One region of the Clostridium saccharoperbutylacetonicum N1-4(HMT) genome, then DNA from elsewhere that is predicted to be linked to it. Evidence: riboswitches for the same ligand, from Rfam matches in the RefSeq annotation. Region 1 holds a riboswitch; each other region holds the start of a gene.
The links. Region 1 has a riboswitch for cyclic di-GMP ahead of CSPA_RS02785 (methyl-accepting chemotaxis protein). Riboswitches for the same ligand answer to the same signal wherever they lie in the genome.

Region 1 (7,655 bases):
ATTTATCCTAAATACCATCGTTGATTTGAAGGTCGAATAATGTGTAGTGTAAATATGTTATAATTTAGTAAATAATATTTTGAAGAGAGAAGGTATAACGTATGTCAAATACTTATAAAGAGATTGACGAAAAAAATTGGAAGCGAGCATTGCATTGTCAGATATTTAGAAATAGTATTGAGCCAGCATTTTGCGTAACTTTTGAATTAGATATTACCAATTTTCTAAAAAAGACAAAAGAAAAGAAGCTTTCCTTTACTATGTCTCTTATCTATGTTGTTTCAAAATGTGCAAATACTATTGAAGAATTTAGATATCGTTTTGTAGACGAAAAAATTGTACTATTTAACCGAATAGATACTGCATTTACCTATTTGAATAAGGAAACAGAGTTATTTAAAGTTGTTAATGTTGAAGAAAGATACATTGGAGGAATATGTAATTGAGGCCACTAAGGCAGCTTCAAACCAAAAGGAGTACTTTACAGGTCCATTAGGTAATGATATATTTCAATTTTCACCTTTACCATGGATATCTTATACACATATTTCACATACTAATTCTGGTAAAAAGGATAATGCCACACCATTATTTGATTGGGGAAAATATTCCGAGAAAGATGGAAAAATGATGCTTCCATTTTCCATACAAGCACATCATTCATTTGTCGATGGAATACATATCGGAAAGTTAGCAGATCTATTACAGACTTATTTGAATGAATATTAACTATAAATTAAATAAGTTACTAAATTGTAAACAACAATTTTTAATATCACAATATTCAGAATAATATATGAATATCGTGATATTTTTTATTACAAAATAATAGGACGTACTAACTATTGGGATTTAAATACATCTAATGTTGAAGTTAATCTTTCAAAAAATGCAAACAACACATCCTGTACTCTAATTTAAATACATCTCATGTTAAAGTTAATCTCCAGTCTCTTACTTCATTGCCTGTCATCATTCCTCATTTAAATACATCTCATGTTAAAGTTAATCCATAGCAAAATAGCCATTCCTTAAAATCAATAATACCATCCATTCCGCTTAGAATCAACTTTTTCATAGAAATTTACCAGCTGTTTTATGAATTTTAGCTACCACTCAAAAAGTTCTTCTTTATGCCTTATTTTCACCGACTTTCATGAAATTTTTCTTGTTTTATGGCTGGGATGAAATTTAGAAATATTGAATTATAAAACCACTAAAAAATGTTCTTTGAAAATTGAATAAGTGTTATAATTAATACAATTATGATTCTTGGAGGGATAGGTATGATTCCATTTATAATAGTTTTCACTATTACTATTTTAAGTATGATGTATATAAGTAGATTAATACTTATCTTGAAAGTAGACGTACAATTTCATTTTTAATCTTTTCTTTCATTTCTTCTCTCTGCTCCTCATTCGGTCTTGTAGATTCATCAAACAATTCCTCATTTGACAATTGATATACCGAGCTAACTATAGGAGTATCACCTTTCACCCTCGGATATAAATGCCAATGAATATGAGAACATCCATTTCCAAGTAGTTCATAATTCATCTTATCAGGCTTAAATATATTAGAAACTGCTTCTGCTACTATAGACATTTCTTCAAGATGTTTTATTTTAAAAGAATGCTCTAAATTGTGTAATTCAGGACCATGCTCTTTACAATTGAAAACCGTATAACCCTTGAACCTCTGGAACCATCCTAAAATTACATATCCTGTTTCAAGTTCCATAATAAAATATGGGTCATCTTTAATATTTTTTTGCTTTTCACACATTTTACAACTCATTCTATAACCTCCTACATAAAATATTAAGTATCTTTAGTTAACACTTAATTACTATTATTCATTAGATTGTAATTTTATACAACACTTATCTTAACATATTTTACAAAATATCACACACATTATATATACTCCTCATATTATTATGTAGCTCATTTATATGTGGAATATGATATAATCCTTCTTCTAATATTTAAATTAATCAAAATGGCACGAAAATACTAGTTAAAATAAAATTAAATTAAAAAAATCTAGTAGTAATCAATTCAAATTCATTACTACTAGACTTCTAAAACAATTTCTATTTTTACTATTCAATTTTTTAATAATGTTGTTTTCTACAACATCCTCACTTGACTTTATAATTTAAATTTCTAAATAATTATAAACAAGCTACCATAAATTATATTTTAAATTTAGTTATAATACTTCCTAAATCTTCAGACATTTGAGATAAAATTTTACTAGATGAAGCTATTTCCTCAACAGATGCTAATTGTTCTTCTGCTGCTGCTGATATTGTTTGTGTTTCATCTGCTATCTTCATACTTATGTTTTGGATATTATTTACTGAAGTAACTGATGCTTTAGTCCCAACACTTATTTCATTGATGGACTTTGATATTTGGTGAATTTGTTCAGATATTGCACTTATCATTTGAAGTATTTCACGGAAACTTGTACCTGCAACATTTACAACCATTGCTCCTGTATCAACCTCTTTTGAGCTTTCATTCATAACTGAAACTGCACTGTTAGTTTTGCTTTGAACATCGTTAATAATTTTAGCTATTTCTTTAGTGGCTTCTTGTGACTGTTCTGCTAATTTTCTAATTTCATCTGCTACTACGCTGAAACCTTTCCCCGCTTCCCCTGCTCTTGCAGATTCTATAGCTGCATTTAACGCAAGTAGGTTGGTTTGTTCTGAGATACCTTCAATTGTATCAATAATTTGTCCAATCTTCGCTGACTTTTCTTCAAGCTCACTAATAATTGTTGACGTTTCATTAGTCTTTCTCTCTATTATTTCCATTTGATTAATAGCTTTTTCTACTGCTTCTTCACCAGCATTTGCAGAAGTTTGAGCATTATCCGTTAATGTTGAAACTGATTTTGTATTTTCAGATACTACATTTATTTTATCAGATATATTTTCAACTACTTTAGTAGTACTATTAGCAAATGCAAGTTGATCATCCGCACCATTCGCCATAGTAGTTACAGCAGTAGCAACAAGATTTGATGCATCTGCTGATTGTTCAGCACTTGCAGTTAATTCTTCTGAAGATGATACTAATTGTTTTGATGTATCTCCTAATTGCTTAACTAATTCTCTGATATTATTTGTCATCTTATCTAAAGCATTGGATACTGTACCAAACTCACTTTTATCTTTAAGATTCTCTGGTTTTATCTTTAATGAAAAATCACCTTGGGATAAAGCACCTATAAATATTACAAAATCATTTAATCTCTTAGTAATACGTTTTGTTATAAGTACTCCTAATACAATTATCAAAATTGATGCTGTGATAACTATAATTAAAAACGTTCCTACTGCAATCTTAAAATTTAATTTATCTGCATTATTTATTTCTTCAGCAATTTGTCTATTATGATCACCAAGTTCAACCAAACTATTCATGAAAGCTTGTACATATATATCAACATTTTTTTCATAATACTCATACGCTTCTTGATTTTTATTTTCTTTAGCTAAACTAATAACAACTTTCCTACCTTCTCTATACTTTGATAATTTATCTTCTATTTCCTTTATCTTACTTGTTTCAAATGAATCCAACTTTAAATTTTTATACTGATTCATATAATTATTAAATTGTTCAGCACGATTATCAATATCTTTAATTAAACTCTCATTTTCTGCATTATCCGTTGTTACCATAAGTCTATAGATATCAGCTGTAATAGCTCTTGCATGAACTCTAGATTCGCTCAGCCATTCACTGGATAATAACCTTTCATTATACATAGAATCAATACTTTTACTAGATGATAGTAAAAAGTAATATCCAGTTATACCTACTGCAAATAACCCTATTAAAGAGCATATTATAAGTAATGTTAATTTCTTACCTACCTTTAAATTATTAAGCCATCTCATTTTTTAATCTCCTATCCTTATACTTAAAATTTCAATAAAAAAACCCGCCAACAATTAATAACTTAATTGTTGGCAGGTTGCACCACTAACTCCGAATTCTTAAGGTGCCCAAATAAAAGAACTCATCATCGTTTCCAACTTTCCATGACACTATATTACAAAATATTATAATATTCACTATATAAATATTATATCACCTACATATACAAATGTACACTTATTCTACTATTGATAAAGTGTTCAGTTAAACTTATTTCTTACCTTGAAAATAACAATCAAAATATATTCATTACCTCAAATCACATGATCAGCTGACTTTAAGCTATGTGCTGTATAAATGCACTGTGGCTTTTTCAAATGGAAGTGCCTAAACCTTATATTGGTAAAAATATGCTTAAATTAGCAGTTTGATGTAATAAATAAAAAATATGTTCTTTGAAAACTGAATAATGGGATATTTTATAAATATGTTATAATTTATTATATACATTATAACTTGAAGAAGGAGTGAATATAGTGAGTATCACTGTAAATTTATACTATTCAGGAATAAACGGAAATGCCAGAAAATTTGCAGAAGAAATGGAAAACAGCGGTACTGCTGCCGCCATCCGTAACGAAGATGGAAATGAAAAATATGAATATTTCTTTCCGATGAATGATCCTGAAACAGTTTTACTTATCGATAGTTGGAGAGATCAGAATGCAATTGACGCCCATCATGCTTCACCAATGATGACAACTATTGCACATTTAAGAAACAAGTATGATCTGCACATGAAGGTTGAGCGATATGTTTCTGATACTGTAGAGGTTCCTTCTTCAGATGTAAAATTCATCAGGGAATAATTACAGAAATTTCAGCTTGCTCTATGAATCAGCAAGAACTTTGAATTTATAGATTATATAAAATTTAATAACTGATTTAAGAATCACATTATTCAACTAAAAAATGAATAGTGTGATTTTTGCGTAATACTAGAATAACTTGTACTAACTAGTTAGATTTACATACATCTAATGTTGAAGTTAATCTTAATATAGATTTGCATCTTATTCATTGGATCGGATTTAAATACATCTCATGTTGAAGTTAATCCATAGCAAAATAGCCATTCCTTAAAATCAATAATACCATTCATCCCTCTTAGAATCAACTTCCACACAAAAATTTACCAGCCGTTTTATGAATTTTAGCTAACATTCAAAAAATTCTTCTTAAGTCCTTATTTTTACTTACTTTAATGGAATTTATCTTGCTTTATGCCTGGGATAAAATTTAGAAATATTGAATTATAAACTAATAAAAAACTTATTAATTTATATTCTATCCAATGCCAGATATAATGTAGCTAGTGAAATAAAATTCATGCAAGAGTAAGAAATAATGTCTTTGGTTACAGGTATACTGTTTGTTTACTGCTCTCTACTATATCTAAACTTAATACATCTTATATTAAAATTAATCTCTGTATAACATGTAGATTTGACGTAGCAAAAATAAATCGTAGATTATATGTAGCCAACAATAAAACTATTCTTTTTTAAATTTGAAATTCTTTAAAACATGAATAAGTCATATTTCAATTTCAAACAATAACTATAAAAAATAGTTCACGTTTTAAGGAGATTTTTACTTATGAAAAAAATATTCACTTTAATTGTTATTATAGGTCTTATTGCAATAATTGGATGTGATACGAATAGTAGTAAAATTACAACAACCAATATTGCATCAGTAAAGGATAGATTACAAACAATAAAAGAAAAAGGGACACTAACTTTTGTTTCAGCAGATGCCCCGCCTTTTGCTTATATAAATCCTGAAACAAATAAGCTAAGTGGAATTGATGCTGATATCATAGCTGAAATTGCAAAGCGACTTGGAATTAATAAAATTGAAGAAAAGAAAATAAAATTTGCAGATCTATTAAACCAACTAAATACTGATGATAGTATAGATCTGGCAGCAGATGGAATATATATAACTCCTGAGCGTGAAGAGATAGTATCATTTACTCAGCCGCTATATAAGGAATCAGAAGTTGTTATTGTTCCAAAGGCTTCAAAAATTAATTTTAAGGATGATTTGAAAAATGCAGTGGTTGGAACTATAAGAGGTACGAAATTTGCGGATTTAATACAAGATTGGAAGAAAAATAACTTAGTAAAAAATGTGCTGTTTTTCGAAGATAATACTAATTTATTGAATGCTATAAATAATGGGGAAATTGATGCAGGTGTATCTGATTCAGCTTTGGTAGAATATTCTTTAAAAAACAATAGCTTCTATTTAAAGATATTAAGTGATTATACTCCTGAAATACATGGACTTGTAGGAATAGCAGTTAAAAAAAGCGATATCACATTATTAAATAATCTAAATGAAAAAATTAATGAGATGAAAGCAGATGGTACGTTGTATGCGATTCTTGTAGATAATGGATTAGATAAAAGTAATACGATTGAAAATCAATGACATAAGTATAAGTATAAACTTAACATATGTTTATATAAACTTTAATTTTAATGTGTCCTTATGATTCGCATGTGGAATGTATATTCTATAGATATCTCGCAGAATTTAGGGTAAAGGAAAAAATAAAAAAGACACTCAAAAAGTGTCTTTTAAGAGAAAAATACTTCTCCTTTACCAATTACTGCTATTCTGAAGTCGGGGTCAAAAGATACCACATACTTTGGAGAATTAGGTTCCATTCGTATAGATTGATATAAAGAATGTGTTTTATCAAAAACAAGTACATAGACATTATCAGTACTAGAAATATTTTGAATATTATAACTAGGTTTTGATGGTAAATTAAGATCCGATGGTGTATATAAGCCTTCCTTAAAGATATTGCCTATAGCTAAAGGTATTAAAGTAATATTAAATGATAAGAATAATAAAATTAGCAATGAAATAAAAAAATTCTTCACTATAATTTCCACCTTCCGCTTTAGTGTGTGTGATAAATATTTTAATTATATTTACAAAGGAAAATATCGTATTAAAATATAAAATACATTCTCTAAAATTATGTTTCAGAGATAGATATGTCTCCATTACCAATTATCAGTATTTTATACTCTGATTTAAGAGGAAATAAATTAAATTTTGGTGATTTAGTCTCCAATCGTAAAGATTGTTGTACAACATTATTTTCATTAAAGACAAGTACAAAGACACTATCAGCAGAGGATTGATTTTGTATCACATAAGTACTATTGGGTGCAAGTTTTAAATCAGATACTGTATATAAGCCTTCTTTAATGCCACTAGTTTGAGCTAGAGGGGAAATAGTCATTATATTAAATGATAAACATAATAATATTAAGAATAAAATAGTAAATTTTTTCATTATCAATCCACCTTTCAGCTTTATTTTATGTAGCAACCATAATAATATTCAAATATGTTATTAAAAATTTACCTAAAATCAATCCTCAGCGCCAACTATTGTTTCCTCTCCACTAACCATATCTTTAATTTTCACTTGTTTATTTAAAACCTCATCTTCACCAATTAGTATTACATTTGGTATTCCTAACTTATTAGCATAGTTAAGTTTTTTCTTTAATTTATCATCCTCAAGATATATTTCAGCATATTTCCCCTTCCTTAATAATCCATTATAAACCTCTGCACAATATTCTAGCGTATCCCCAATTGGTATGATTAAATATTCTATTGATTTTTCTACCTTATAATCCTTTAAAAAGCCTATTTCTT
Region 2 (7,655 bases), 1.5 Mb from region 1:
TATGTAACATCTTTACCTACATATACCGTTCCCCATTGCCCTTCCTTTAGCTGTACATTTTGTGCCACAATTAATATATTTCTTATTTTACCGTCCGTTGATTTTATTGTATTATATTTTATCTGAGGCTCACTTGGTTTCCATCCACTTATATAATTTAATATCTGAGATCGTATAGTGGTAGAAATTTCATCCCTTACAATTACTTCACCATTAGGTTTTATAAAATAATTGAAAAACATTTCATAAGAGCTATCATCTTGAGTCGTAGATTGGGAGGCACTATCTATCCCATCCATTTCATCAACTTGTATTTGTTGTAGTTCTGCCACTTCAGACTCTATTATATCTTTTAGTTCTGTCTTCTGTTCATTGTAAATACTAACAGCCATCACCATGCTCGTAAGAACTATGAATAAAAATAGAACTGTAATAATTATTCTACTGTTAAATGCTCTTAAATACCCTCTGGTTTTAGAAAATAAGTCTTTTTTATTATTCAATCCTATAACCTACCCCTCGAATACTCTTTATCAAAGACGGATAACCTGCATCATCAATCTTTTTCCTCAGGATACGTATAAATGCATCTATTGTATTATAATTCACATCAGATTCATATCCCCATACCCTATCATGGATTACTTCTCTGGTTAATGCGCAGCCTTGATTTATAATTAATAAGTCTAACAGTTGAAATTCCGTTGGTGTAAGTTGAATTTCTTTTCCCCTTATTTGTAATATGAAAGTAGTTCTATTTAATAAAATATCTTTGTATTGTATAATATCAGCTTTAATTTGCTGAGTGCCTCTTCTTGACAATGCTCGAATACGCGCAAACAACTCTTCAAATTCAAAAGGCTTCACAAGAAAATCGTCAGCACCTGCATCCAATCCCTCTACTTTGTCTGATACAAAATCTTTCGCAGTCAAAATTAGTATTGCTCCATTATATTCCTTTTCACGTAATTTTCTACAAACGGTTATTCCATCCATCTCTGGCATCATCCAATCCAATATTATCAAATCATAGTGAAAATTAGAAGCCAAGAACAAGGCTTCATTTCCATTGTTGACCCATTCTGCGTGATATTTACTTTCTTTTTTTAGCATATGAGTAATTAGTTTACCTAATCTAATATCGTCTTCAGCAAATAATATCTTCATTCTCATGCCCCTTATTCTATCATCTCATTTTCATTTTTTATTCTATTCAAAGAAAATGAAAATTGCATGAAATTTATGTAAATTATACTTTTCTCGATTAACATTAGAATTTAATTTGAACTTTTTGGTTGAAATAATTTACTGTGTAACTTTCCTAATCTTTCTGCTATTTTTTTCTCGACTAGTTCATATAAATTGTCAACTTTACTTCTTAATTTCAAATTGTAAATATAATTTACTGCAAAAACAATTATATATCCACCTATTACATCCATAGGATAGTGATGTCCAACATAAACCCTTGAAAAACCAATAATTATTGATAATATAGTTAATATTCTACTAAGTAATTTATTGTATTTTTCAAGTCCCAATGCTATACTCATTGTTCCTGTTGCATGATTACTTGGGAAGGATGAAGCTGAATCATGAGGCAATAATAAATTCACCTTATTGTGAACAAAAGGTCTATCCACATGAAATATACTTCTAACGATTATGTTTATAATTAAATTAATTACTGTTACAACAACCGTACTTACAGCAATTTTTCTATTTTCACAATTCTTTTGTTTAAGTCCTGAAATAAATACTATTACAATGGCCGCCATAAATATATAAGGACCATATTCCGAAAAGAAAATCATTATTTTATCTAAAATTATATTTTTATTTGCTAAATTGTTTATTATTTTAAAAATCTCCATATTCATTTTAACTATCTCCTCTATAATATATTTTTATAAAAAGCATCTAACTTTTCCAGCTAAATATTATTTTGCAAATTTTACTTACTAACACTAACTGTATCAAATTTCATGTAACTCTCAGTAAAAAGTCCTATCTTCATTTTTTCCAACACCCTTTTCCTCTCTTACATTCAACAGTATATATTTGAAAGGTTAAATAGAAATAAATCAAAGTTAAACTGTTTATAAACTAATTTTGAATTTTATTTTCACAATAAAAAAGGACTTAAATAAGATTTGCAATTCATAGTCTTATTTAAGTCCTTTAGTTTAATTTGATTACACAGGCTATCATAAAGCACAATAAAATAAATAACAAGTCAATTGCTATAAAATCATAACAAATGTTCCGATAGTAATGAATATACCTCCAATAATTGTTTTTACAGTTAATGTTTCCTTTAAAACTACAAAAGCAAGTATCATTGTAATAACAATACTAAACTTGTCCACAGGAACAACCTTTGAAACCTCTCCAATCTGCAATGCCTTATAGTAGCAAAGCCATGACAATCCTGTAGCAATACCAGATAGAATTAAGAAAATCCAGCTCTTCTGATTTATATTCGAAACTTGATTTTGTACACCTGTGATAAAAACTATCCCCCAAGCCATTACTAAAACTACGGCAGTCCGTATAGCTGTTGCTAAATTCGAGTTTATACTACCAATACCTATTTTTGCCAATATAGATGTAAGCGCTGCAAATACTGCAGACAATATTGCAAATGCAAACCACATATGATTACCTCCTTTTAATTTTGTAAACATGAAACCACCTCCAATATTTAAAATTATTTCATATTAATCTTACTCATTGCTATAAAAAGCCGATTTTTATATGCTTATACGTAAAAAATAAACTATACCTTATATAGGTAAGTATATATAACTATTATCAACATTAACACCCTTTCGTGCAAATATCCCTTTGCTAGTTGGATAATATTCATTTATTTCATAATCAGAAAAATCAGCGAAACTTACCTTTGGAGTTGTTAGATCTACCGTCATTTTTGAAAGATGTCTATTATTACTTACATTTATAAAATATATTGTTCCATTAAAAATCTTCATGTCTTCTCCATTCATTATTCCCAATCTTTTTGTTGATATGTCTTTTAGATCAATAGAATAAAGATTATTATTATCTGCAGAATATATTAGCTCACCTGTTTTAATTCTATATTTTTTGCTCCTTTCTTCTTGTATTTGAGTAACCTAGAAAAAGTGAGCAATTTAAAAAATTAATAAAAAATAGCTAGAGCGTCACTATTTCTCTAATGATAACTCTAGCCATTTTGTGGTTAATTTCCCCGTTGCTTAATAGTTTTTTATTAAATTTTGGCATAGTTTAAATTTAATAAAATCTGATACTTTATAGTCATATCAATATCAGAAATATAATTCTGGAACTATATCTTTTAATTAATTTTATTTTTCTTTCAAAGTCATTTTAAGATCTTTATCAACTGTGCAGATATAAGCTTTTGTTTTAGGAAGTGGATTGTGAACTGCTACTGCTTACTATTATATATTACATTGTTATATTTAGTCTTTATACTTTAAATTTTTGTACCATCTCCGTTAACTTTTGTGCCAGTTCTGCCTGGCTTTGCGCAGATTTTGCCACATCACTGATAGCAAAAGTTACTTCATTAACACTATTTGATATTTCCTCAGAACTTGCAGCTGATTCTTGTGCAGTTGCAGATACATTTTGTATCGCAGATGCTATTTGTTCAATCACATCATTCATGTTAGCTGATGCTTCTGAAATTTCGCCTATAATGTTATCTACAAATTCAGCATCCTTCCCATATTGCATACCTGTTTTATTAAGAAATTCATAATTAGGTTTTACATTATTATCAATGAAATCAAGTACATTTTCTCCACTTTGTGATAATTTATTTACTGCTGTTTGTACTTGCATAACCATATTTTGAATATTTACAACTGCCTGTGAAGATTGCTCTGCAAGCTTTCTTACTTCATCTGCAACTACAGCAAAGCCTCTTCCCTGCTCTCCAGCTCTTGCCGCTTCGATTGCTGCATTTAAAGCTAATAAATTTGTTTGTTCAGCTATACCTCCAATAGAATCAGCCATCATTTTAACTTCTTCAACTACTTTTGCTTCCTCAATAGCCTTTAAGATATCAGAGCGATTTTTCATATAAATTAAATTACTCTCTTCTATATCCTTTGTTGCTTTAGCCTTAATTTCAACTGCTCGTTTTTTTATCTCATTTACAGCTGTATCAGCTTCACCTGCTCTGTTTGCAAGCCCATTTGTATTGGCACTTATTTCCTCTGTTGACGCACTTACTTCTTCAGTAGTAGCACTTAAATCTTGAACTCCCTTTGATATTTGTTCTACCGATTCATTTACTACTTCCATTTTAGAAGAAACCTCTTCAACAGTTGCTGACAGTTCTTCACTTGTTGCACTCATATCGCCAGCGCTATTAATTATCTCGTTTACTAAATCTTTTATGTTCTTACTAGCTTTATTCAGTGCTTTAGATAGATTTCCAATTTCATCTTTTGTATCAATTTTTATTGATTGAGTTAAATCCCCTCTTCCAATTGCTTCAGCAAATTTTAAAACTTTATTTATCTGCTTTGAAATCCAAACTGATATCAAAATACCCAATATAATGGCAGTTAGCAAACTTAAAGATGCTATTGTAATTATTTTGTATAAAGAATTTTTATACATTAAGTTGTTTTCACTATATGAGTTATCTGCCTGATTTGTATTTATTTTTATTAAATCACTCAGATTAGTATATATTTCTGTCCTTATCGATGATAATTGTGAATATTTTATATCAGCCTCTGTATAATTGTTCTCATTTGCAAGTTTCACAACTAATTCATATGTACTTTTGTATGTTTTTAAATTATCTTTAAGTTGTGAGAATGTTGGTTTTTCTTCATCAGATAATATTGATTTTTCATAATTTGTTATAATACTATTATTTTCATCTTCTAATTTATTAATTTCTTTTTCAAGTGCATCATTTTGATTGTTCATATTTCTTTGAGCATCAATCTTTAATACATCAAATCTTATGTCACTTACATTTTGCCTTATAGTAGTTAGTTGCTTTATAGATTCTAGATTGTAATCATGCATAGAAATTGCATTTAAATTTATTGCTCTCATATTTGCAATACCAATAACCCCAACAATCACTATAAATAGCACTACTACTATAAATGCGGATATCAACTTTTGCTTAATTTTTAAATTTTCAAACCATTTCATAATTTATTCCTCCCTAGATTCCTCTCCGTAACATTTAAAGATATAATTTTCTATTATCATTTTCATAATACAACTAAATAAAGCATAGCCCCTTTCTGCTTTAAATAATAAAGACCACTAATCAGCGTTAAACTAATTAGTGGTCGGTTGCACTATTAACTCTAAATTCTCAAAGTGCCCAAATAAAGAGAATTTTTCACTGTTTCCACATTTTCTTATGAATTTAATATTATACTATTTTTCGCCTAAAATCAACAAATAATATATTTACACACTATATTTCCCCATTATATAACAATACTAAAAGGTACCTACATCCTGCAAGCACCTTTTATAAACTTTATATTTAATTATCTTTTCAAACAATTAATTTACGCTATAACTGTTGCTGGTATCTTAATTGTTACTGTTCCTGTAGGTGGAATATCTCCAACGTTAACTATAATATTTTTAGATGTCGAACTTGAATCAACTGTTCCTTGAGTAGTTGTTACTCCACTAACATTAAAATCTATATGATTTGGTGCTGGATCATTAACTACCACTGCTTTAGCTGTCTTTGTCCCAGTATTAGTGATTACAAGAGTATATGTAAAATTATCTCCTACCCATACGTCTTTTACATCTGCTGTTTTTACTACACTCAATGTAGTATCAGCTGTTCCATGAAATATAATCGTAACCTCTCCGCCAGGATTATTCGTATTATCACCTTTGGCATGAGCAATATTAGTTATATACTCTGAACCTGCTTGTGCTGGATCATTTCCTTTTTGTGCTACAGTTACTAAACATGACGCACTTAAGTTGCTTCCATCTAATGTTGTAGCTGTTATTGTTGCTGTTCCTGAACCTATAGCTGTCACTTTTCCATTTGAATCTACTGTTGCAACAGAGGTATCAGATGAACTCCATTTAACATTTATACCAGCTGGAGTTGTTGTTGCAATTAAGGTTTCTGAATCATCTATTGTTAAACTTGTAGTTGACTTATTTAAGGAAATCGACTTAGTTTCTTTAGTCACAGTTACAACACAGGTTGCAGTTAAGCCATTAGCAGTTGTAGCTGTTATTGTACAACTTCCTTCTTTTACTCCAGTAACTTTTCCAGTTGAATCTACTGTTGCTACTCCTGTATTATCTAATGTCCAAGTTACTTGTGCTCCTGCTGGAGTTGTTGTTGCTGTTAATTGTTGTGTATCACCTACATTAACATTTATTGATGATTTATCTAATGATATTGATTCATTAAATTTACATATTGCGTAAGCTTCATTTGATTTAGTTCCTTCTTTACTAGCGATAATAGGTGTAATAATATAATAATAAGTAACACCCAATTGTACATTTGTATCTGTATAACTAGTATCACTGCTAGTTGCTATTGTTTCATAAGTTCCACCTGATGTTGTTGATCTTTTTATATTATAACCTGTAACATTACTACTATTAGCTGTGTTCCACTTCAATGTTATAGCATTGCTAGTTTCACTAGTTAAAGCTGTTAAAGTTGTATAATCATATGGCAACATCTTTCCTGTTGAATCTATATCTATAGCCCTAAATGATAGACATCTATTATTAGCATCTAGCTTTTTTACTACTACTGAATGATTCTTTAATTCCAGTCCATTTTTCTCAAAATCTAGAGAATAATCATTTGAATAGCTTGTTGTTTCTTTAAATTGATAATCTATACCATCTATGTTTATTACAGCATTTAAAGAATGATCAGAACGCCCTAATGAATAAAATCTCAACTTGCTTCCATAAAAATTGAATCTAAGGTCAGCTGAAGAATTATATGTAAATGCATCAAGATAAGCCGAACCATTAGTGTAAGACCAACTCCCCTCATATAAAAAATAAGAAGATGTTTTTTCATATCTTTGCCATCCTATATCGGCTGCATTAGCACTGCTTCCATTTTGAATGATACCAAATCCAATAATAACTAATGTCATAACAAACATTATACTAAACTTTTTAAAATAATTTTTCATTTATCATTCTCTCCCTTATATTCAATAATAAATGAATGCGCATTCTATATATTTATTTTAATTGTTATCCCAATATAATCCAACAATAATCGTAATACAAATTCTTTTATATCTAAGAATTTCAGTAAATTTTTACATGTTTTATTATCAATATTTATACTATTTTGCTTAAAATAGATAACAAAAAAAAGACTTTTTATTTAAGCCTTTAAGGTTATCTGCACTTATATACTTGTACACCTTATTCTCTTATGATGTAGCATCATTACTGCACTTATGTGAACAGTGCTATTCATATTTAACTTGTAATGATTTGATGCCCAAAATCTTAACCACTACAATTTTGTAGTGGTTAATTAATATGATCTACTATAAATATTTTTATTTAGTAGTTTTATTGAAATTATCATCAGCAGGAGTATTTGTAGATTTTCCAGCATTTTGTGTCCACTTATATTTTGA
Region 3 (7,655 bases), 2.3 Mb from region 1:
AAATTATTGCAAAAGTGAATTTGAAGTTAAGGAATTAGAAGAGTTTTTACCTATGTATTAAAAAAAGATGACTCCTGTTCAATGCAGAAATCATCTCCTAATAAAAGTAGAAAATATAAATTTTTAAAATATATAAAGGTTTATTAAAAATGTCTTCTATTTATAACTTAATTAGATTTTGGAACAAATTCACCTATTGATGCCATTAATAACATTAGGAGATTATAGTTATTTTACCAGTTTGTCTATCTAGGCTATAACGATTGAAACCGTCTTGTTGATATACGATTCTAGTATTATCAGTCATATTGGAACAAATACGATATGGATGTTTAATGTCATAACCATCAAAATAAGTAATAGTATAGTCTTTTGCAGTATAAAAATCAAATATATGGAATTTTTTGTGCTCGCCAGGCTTGTCACCCGAGAACATTTGGTAGTTTAGGTTGGCTGTTGTCATTACTCCATCTTTAAAATTTATTGAGTTTTTTGGAAACCATGTACCAGAATATCCATTATGATATTCATTAGAAGTCAAAAATTCATCGTCGTATATTAAATAAACGTCATCGGAACCTAATTGAGTAAGTGTTAACTTATAATAATTATGAGCATAACCTAAATTATCTGTACAAGAAGTAAGATATTCAGAACTGGAAGGAGAAGAATGGTTATAAGCCTCTGTACCTACATAATCATATGGGTTAGTGTACGGAGTATTATTTTTAGGGTTATGCTTAATTTTTGACCATACTTCATCAATAGAAATATTATTAGGTGTTGGTGTGTTTTTTGGAGGTGTTGTACGTGTAGAAGCTGTGACAACAACATCAGAACCAACCCAATTAGACCAAGCGCCATGAGAATCACTTACCCTAACCATTATTGGATAAGTGCCAGGTTTTTTAAATTTTACTATGCAAGAATTATCACCTTTAATTAAAGCATAATCATAGAGTAGATGAGTTTCTCCATCTACTATTACTAAACTTTGTACATTTTTTAGTGAATCATTATTATCATTATCTTTTGAGTTAGCCCAGCTAAAGAAAAATTCTGTATCTGTATTTCCGCTTAACGCAGAATAATTAAGAACACATTGAGGTCTAGTGTTATTATCTGTTGGTTCAACAGATATAGATATACTCCACTCATCAGACCATACATTGTGATCATTCATGCATTTAAATTTCAATATATATTGCCCTGGTGTTTTAAATTGAGTAGCAAACCCAATATTACCTGTCAATGTTCCTATAATAGAGTCGCTTACACCTGGAGTTCCATCTATATTCACATTAGTGATTTTATAGCCATTAGGATCATAAGTATAATTTTGTCCATTATAAGACCATAACCATGCAATTTGAGTATCTGTAGTAATCTGCCCATTTTTTAAAGACGCTGGATTCAAAATAGCGTATCTGAGTTGAGCAATTGGCTTAACATCTACAGCAGAAGGTGTAGTAGTTGTTGTTTCTATAGAAGAAACACTTGCAATACTGTTACTTGTTTTAAAGTTTATTTTCTCTTTAGTTGAATTTTGTTGATTACTTAATAAAGCATCATTTACATCAGTTTTAGTAAACTTTCCTATTTTTATGTTACTATCAACGACTTTTTCTGATTCTAATAAATCAGATGATTTATTTCCTGTTGCTATGTTTGTGTTGGCTAAGAGTTTTTTGTAGTCACTATTTTGGTTAGAACTATTACTAAGAGTTTTTGTGAAAGTGGTAAATTTCTCACTTGATGAATTAACATTACTATTTGCAAATGCTACACTTGATGGTAGACATAAAAGCATAGTTAATGTAATCCCTAAAAATTTTTTTAACATAAAAATCCCCCTTTTATTTTACAACATAAACTGAGAAAAAATGATTTTGTTTCCAATTAATCTCAATTAAGTATTATAATACAACTATGTGGTGGAAATTTCAAGGGAAAATTGTAAAAAATTAATAAATAGTGATAGATATTGATAAATAATTATATATTGGAATGGCAAAGTGTTTGGTTTATGCACGATAAATTGTAAACCGATTATATAAGATATTTTTAAAGGACAGATTAACTTTTAAAAACCATTTTTTATCTAGGAATAGATAGAAAATGGTTTTTTGCATAAAAAAAGAAATGACTTAATTTTGGGGAAATAAGTCATTTCTATCCCATATTATTTATATGGAATAAATAATATGTTAAAAAGAATTACAAGATATATTATATACTTAAAATGTTACAAAATTGTGTCATAAATGTAAACAGTAAAAAATATTTATTAATAATACAGAAAAAATGATTAGAGATTAATAAAAAACATACTTTGTCGAAAAATAAAATGCAGTCAAGCACAAAAAATAGTATGGAATTTAATGTGATAATATGTTATAGTGAAAATAGAAAAAGTTAAGGGTTGTTATATATGGTGTCGAAAACCAAAGAAAAATATATGGAATATGTAGAACTTTAAATCCAATTATTTTATTCTCCTTATATAAAGGTTCAAAAAGTGCAGTCAATGATTTGGCTGCACTTTTTGCGAATAAATAAGAAAAAAACAATTTATTGTCAAAATAATTGTTATGACAGCTTATATAAAAGCTAAAATATTATGATATTATAAAATTAGTTAAATAATATTTTAATATAAAGGGTGTGTGATTTTATGAAGTTAATTTGGGAAAAATCTTTAGAAATTGGCTATCCGGATATTGATAATCAGCATAAGGAACTTCTTGAAAGAATTAATTATTTTTTCGAATCAGTGAATAGTGGGGCGACAAAGGAAGAAGTGATTAGAATACTAGATTTTCTTGAAAAATACACAAATGATCATTGTAAATTAGAAGAAGAAATTCAGAGAAAGTATAATTATGGGAAGTATAATCAGCAATGTATACAACATCAAGTGTTTAGAAATCATTTACAAGACATAAGATATATATATGAGTCGTATGGTGTCACAGGGGCAGTGATTAATTATATGCAACAAAAAATACTAGATTTTTGGAATTATCATATACAGAAATTAGATAAAGATTTTGGAAGGTTTTTAAAAGAAAAATGTAAAGTTACAATTTAGATGTAATATTGGGATTTTATTATATGAGAGGAGGCTTTAGTATATATTGTTTCAAAGGAGTTGAGAAATATGAGATATGATGAATATTTTGAGAAAATATGTAATAGTACAATGGGTGATTGGAATTATGATGATGAGTCAGGGGTTTATTTTTATAAATATGATATTGATATTGTAATAGAAAATGATATAAGTTGGTTGGAAAATAGTGATGATTGTTGTTATGATGATTGGGCAAATAAATCTTTTGAAAGTCGTGCGTATAGAAAAAGGTTTATATTAAAGTTTAGAGATAATATTGTAAAAAAAATCTATGGTGTATTTGTTGATGGGTGTAAATGTTTTATTCCTGAGCCGAATGAAAATATGATAATTACGAAAGAACAATATGCTGTTGGTAAAATTATAAATGGGTTTATAAATTCAATTGAAAAATTTGATTTTTATTTAAATAAGGTATCTATTAAAATTAATTCGGAATAATTTGTTGCATAGAAATGAGAGGGAAAACAATAAATATGTAGAAATGTAAAATTAAGGCGGGTATTTGATAAAATTTATGTGAGGAGTGGTTGTATGTATATGGTTACAAACGAAAAAGGTGGGGAAAGAAAAAAAGATATTGAATTAAAAAGAATAGAAGAAAATATAAAGCAACATAAGGATATGAAAGTGAAGACTACGATATTAGATGAGAATGAAAATGATAATAATAGTGGAGAAATTGTGATTTTCTTTGATAATACAAATTGGGACAAGTCTTTATCAACAGGAATTGATAATCTTGATAAGCAACATAAGGAAATATTTAAATATGCTAATAAGCTATTTTATGATATGGAGCAGGAAGAGGAAAAAAAAGAAATAATTAAATCTTTAGATTTGTTAGAAGAAAGTTTGCTTAAACACTTTATTGAAGAGGAATCTATTCAAAAGCAAAATCAATATCATAATTATGGATTAGTACATAAAGAGCATGAAGAATTTAAAAATCAAATAAATGATTTGAGAAGAGTTATAGAAAAAGATGAGCTATCAACTACATTTGTAGTAGAAATTCAGCAAGAAATGCTTACATCTTATAGAAGACACGTTATAAATTTAGATAAAGATTTTGGGGAGTTCTTAATGAGAAAAATCAGGAAATAATTTTTAGGTCTAAAATTATTTGTAAGATGAAAAATTAAAGCACTAAATTAAGAAATGCATATATAAAAGATTATTTAGTTAAATAATCTTTTATATACTATTTTCAATTTAGTGTTTTTTTATTATTATATATTAGTTTCAGAAGATATTGACACATTTAGAAAAATGGTGATATTTTTAATGTAGTTACAAGTTAATAGTATAAGCAGTAGCTTAATTTATATAAAGGGGCGTAAAATTATGGCAAAGATAGATGAATTACTAGATACCATTGATATTAAACGTGCATCCGATATTCATATCACATCTGGATTAACTCCTATGGTAAGAATTGATGGCAATCTAGTGAGAGCAAATGAAGAAATTATTTCACATGATGTAGTTGGAGAATATATTGAAGATTTAATGCCAGAAAAATTTGAGGAGTTTCTCGAAAAAGGAGAAATTGATTTTAAATATAATAGGAAAGGAATTTGTAATTTCAGAGTAAATGCGTTTAAATGCAGAGAAAGTTATGCAATATGTATGAGAATTATTAAGGAAAAGATTCCTAAACTTAGTGATATATCAACAGCAGAAGCTTTGAAAGAATTCACGGAATTAAAGGATGGCTTAGTTTTAGTTACTGGACCAACTGGTTCAGGCAAAAGCACAACTTTAGCAGCAATGATAAATGAAATTAACAAGAATAAGGAAAAGCACATAATAACATTAGAAGAACCAATAGAATATATACATGAAACAAATAGGTCAGTGATAAATCAAAGAGACGTTGGAGAAGATACTAAAAGTTATGCGGCTGGTCTTAGGGCAGCACTTAGACAAGATCCAGATGTTATATTAGTTGGAGAAATGAGAGATCCTGAAACTATCGAAATAGCATTAAGAGCAGCACAAACAGGACATTTGGTTTTTTCAACGCTTCATAATATGGGAGCAGCAAATAGTATATATAGGATTATAAATTCCTTTGAAGCTGGTCATCAAAATGAAGTGAAAATTCAATTATCATCCTTGCTTAGAGGAGTTGTTTCACAAGTTTTATTGCCAAATGCATCTGGAATTGGAAGGTCGGCAGCAATGGAAATAATGGTATGTACCTCAAGCATAAAAAACTTAATAAGAGAAGGAAATTTTGAACAAATCAATAGTTTTATTCAAATGGGGTCAAAGTTTGGAATGCAAACAATGGAAATGGATTTAAGAAGATTAGTTAACAATAATATAATTTCAAAAGAAGAATATGATACCTGGATTAGAAATAATAAAATTAATTAATCCTATATATTTAAATTTATGTTAAAGTGTTTTGTGAAAATTTACAAAATACACTTGTAAATTAATAGTAGTATGATATTATTATATTAAAAATAAGATAATTTAATTTGTTTAAGAAGACTATGAATCATGTATTGTAGATGGGCACTTGATACATGAGGAGTTAGTAGTGCAACCGGCCTTAAATTTTTTTAGGGTCGTTTTTCGCGCTTTTTTAAAGAAAAAAATTACAAATTAATCTCTTAAAATACATAAATGAATAAAAATGGAAAGGTTTAAATTGAAATGGATTTTGTGTTGGTTTTGGTTTTAGGTTTGGTCATAGGTAGTTTTCTAAATGTCTGTATTTATAGAATACCGTTGGAACAATCTATTGCTTTTCCACCATCTCATTGTACAAATTGTGACCATAAACTGGAACCGCTTGAGCTTATTCCAATAATAAGTTATATATTTCTTGGCGGAAGATGTAAGTATTGCAAAGCTAAAATTTCTGTAAGATATCCAGTTATTGAAATTGTTAATGGAATTTTATATTTATTAATATATTTAAAATTTGGATTAACAATTATTACTTTAAAATATTGTGTTTTAGCATCTCTTTTAATTGTAATTGGGATGATAGACTTTGATACACAATTTGTGTTTACAAATACGATTATTTTTGGTGGAGTTGTTGGAATTGGATTTGTAATATTACAGGCTATTATAAATAAAAATGGAGTTATAGATTTGCTTTTAGGTGGAATTATCGGTGGAGGAATAATAGGCTTAATAGTATATTTGACAAAAGGAATGGGTGAAGGTGATATTGAAATTGCAGGCATCTGTGGATTATTTTTGGGGATTAAAGGAATTTTGCTTGGATTGTTTTTAGCAGTTATTCTTGGAGGAATAGTCGGAATAATAATTTTGCTACTAGAACTTAAAAAAGCAAAAGATAAAATGGCCTTTGGACCATGTATAGCAATTGGAAGTTTGATTTCTATGTTATTTGGAGTAGAAATATTAACATTATATATGAACTATTTAATGTAAGAGCAAATTATAATAAGCTTTTAACATACTAATGATTGAAAAAGCTTAAGAACAATTTTATACTAATGAAGAATATTGCATGGGAGAATATGAGATAGAAAGGTGCGATATGAGAAATGGCTACAGAGAAAAGAAGATTAGGGAATATACTGGTGAACGCAGGAAAAATTACCAGTTATCAATTACAAGAAGCATTAAAGGCACAAAAGGCTCTGGGTAAAAAGCTTGGAGAAATATTGGTAGATACTAAAATAATCACTGAAGAAGATATAATTGAAGCTATTGAACAACAGACAGGAATTAAAAAGGTTGATTTAAATATAATTAATTTTGATAGAAAAGCAATAACATTAATTCCTGAGAATTTATGTGAAAAATATATATTAATTCCTTTTGGCTTTGATAATAATAAAATAAAAGTTGCGCTTGCAGATCCTTTAAATATATTTGCAATAGATGATGTAGCTATATCTACAGGTTTTGAGATAGAGTCCTTTATAGCAAGGACAGCTGATATTAAAAAATTTATAGGGATATATTATAGTAGTCAGCAGGTTAATAATGCGGCCCTTCAGCTTGAAAAAGAAAGTATAAAATTAAATAGAAATTCTAAAACAAGAGCTGTAGAAGATATAAATGAAGTAAATAGTGCTCCAGCTGTTAAAATGATAGATTATATGTTCAAAAACTCAGTTGAACTTAAGGCATCAGACATACATATAGAGCCTTTTGAATATGAAATAAGAATCAGATATAGAATAGATGGAAAACTTAAAACTGTTAATACTCTTGGAATAGAAAGCTTAGGCCCATTAGTTACAAGAATTAAAATTTTAGCAGGCTTAAATATAGCTGAAAAGAGACTACCTCAAGATGGAAGAATTATGACTAATGTTGATGGTAAAGATATCGATCTTAGAGTTTCAATTTTACCTGTTGTTAATGGAGAAAAAGTAGTTATAAGAGTATTAAATACAGGAGCTTCTGTATTAAGAAAAAGTCAATTGGGTATGAGTGAAGAAAATTTAAAGCGCTTAGAGCGAATAATCTCAAATCCTCATGGAATAATTTTAGTTACTGGACCTACAGGAAGTGGAAA

Region 2: it holds a riboswitch for cyclic di-GMP, as region 1 does, so the genes downstream of both, CSPA_RS09295 (methyl-accepting chemotaxis protein) here and CSPA_RS02785 (methyl-accepting chemotaxis protein) in region 1, are expected to answer to the same signal.
Region 3: it holds a riboswitch for cyclic di-GMP, as region 1 does, so the genes downstream of both, CSPA_RS21615 (prepilin peptidase) here and CSPA_RS02785 (methyl-accepting chemotaxis protein) in region 1, are expected to answer to the same signal.

Annotation. Positions count from the first base shown of each region.
Region 1 is NC_020291.1:631,539-639,193, reverse strand. Features, by position in the region: gene CSPA_RS30875 (CatA-like O-acetyltransferase) at 102-446, shown strand; gene CSPA_RS30870 (CatA-like O-acetyltransferase) at 409-729, shown strand; gene CSPA_RS02790 (HIT family protein) at 1,354-1,800, opposite strand; gene CSPA_RS02785 (methyl-accepting chemotaxis protein) at 2,201-3,922, opposite strand; cyclic di-GMP riboswitch class II at 3,985-4,067, opposite strand; gene CSPA_RS02780 (antibiotic biosynthesis monooxygenase family protein) at 4,439-4,771, shown strand; gene CSPA_RS02775 (ABC transporter substrate-binding protein) at 5,562-6,401, shown strand; gene CSPA_RS02770 (hypothetical protein) at 6,551-6,862, opposite strand; gene CSPA_RS02765 (hypothetical protein) at 6,961-7,284, opposite strand; gene hisS (histidine--tRNA ligase) at 7,363-7,655, opposite strand, start outside.
Region 2 is NC_020291.1:2,099,844-2,107,498, reverse strand. Features, by position in the region: gene CSPA_RS09320 (ATP-binding protein) at 1-503, opposite strand, end outside; gene CSPA_RS09315 (response regulator transcription factor) at 496-1,167, opposite strand; gene CSPA_RS09310 (phosphatase PAP2 family protein) at 1,278-1,880, opposite strand; gene CSPA_RS09305 (EamA family transporter) at 2,244-2,657, opposite strand; gene CSPA_RS09300 (hypothetical protein) at 2,787-2,993, opposite strand; gene CSPA_RS09295 (methyl-accepting chemotaxis protein) at 3,475-5,190, opposite strand; cyclic di-GMP riboswitch class II at 5,323-5,406, opposite strand; gene CSPA_RS09290 (Ig-like domain-containing protein) at 5,562-7,193, opposite strand; gene CSPA_RS09285 (Ig domain-containing protein) at 7,575-7,655, opposite strand, start outside.
Region 3 is NC_020291.1:4,859,332-4,866,986, reverse strand. Features, by position in the region: gene CSPA_RS21640 (hypothetical protein) at 215-1,843, opposite strand; gene CSPA_RS21635 (bacteriohemerythrin) at 2,675-3,091, shown strand; gene CSPA_RS21630 (hypothetical protein) at 3,161-3,574, shown strand; gene CSPA_RS21625 (bacteriohemerythrin) at 3,668-4,240, shown strand; gene CSPA_RS21620 (type IV pilus twitching motility protein PilT) at 4,481-5,518, shown strand; cyclic di-GMP riboswitch class II at 5,625-5,708, shown strand; gene CSPA_RS21615 (prepilin peptidase) at 5,804-6,556, shown strand; gene CSPA_RS21610 (GspE/PulE family protein) at 6,673-7,655, shown strand, end outside.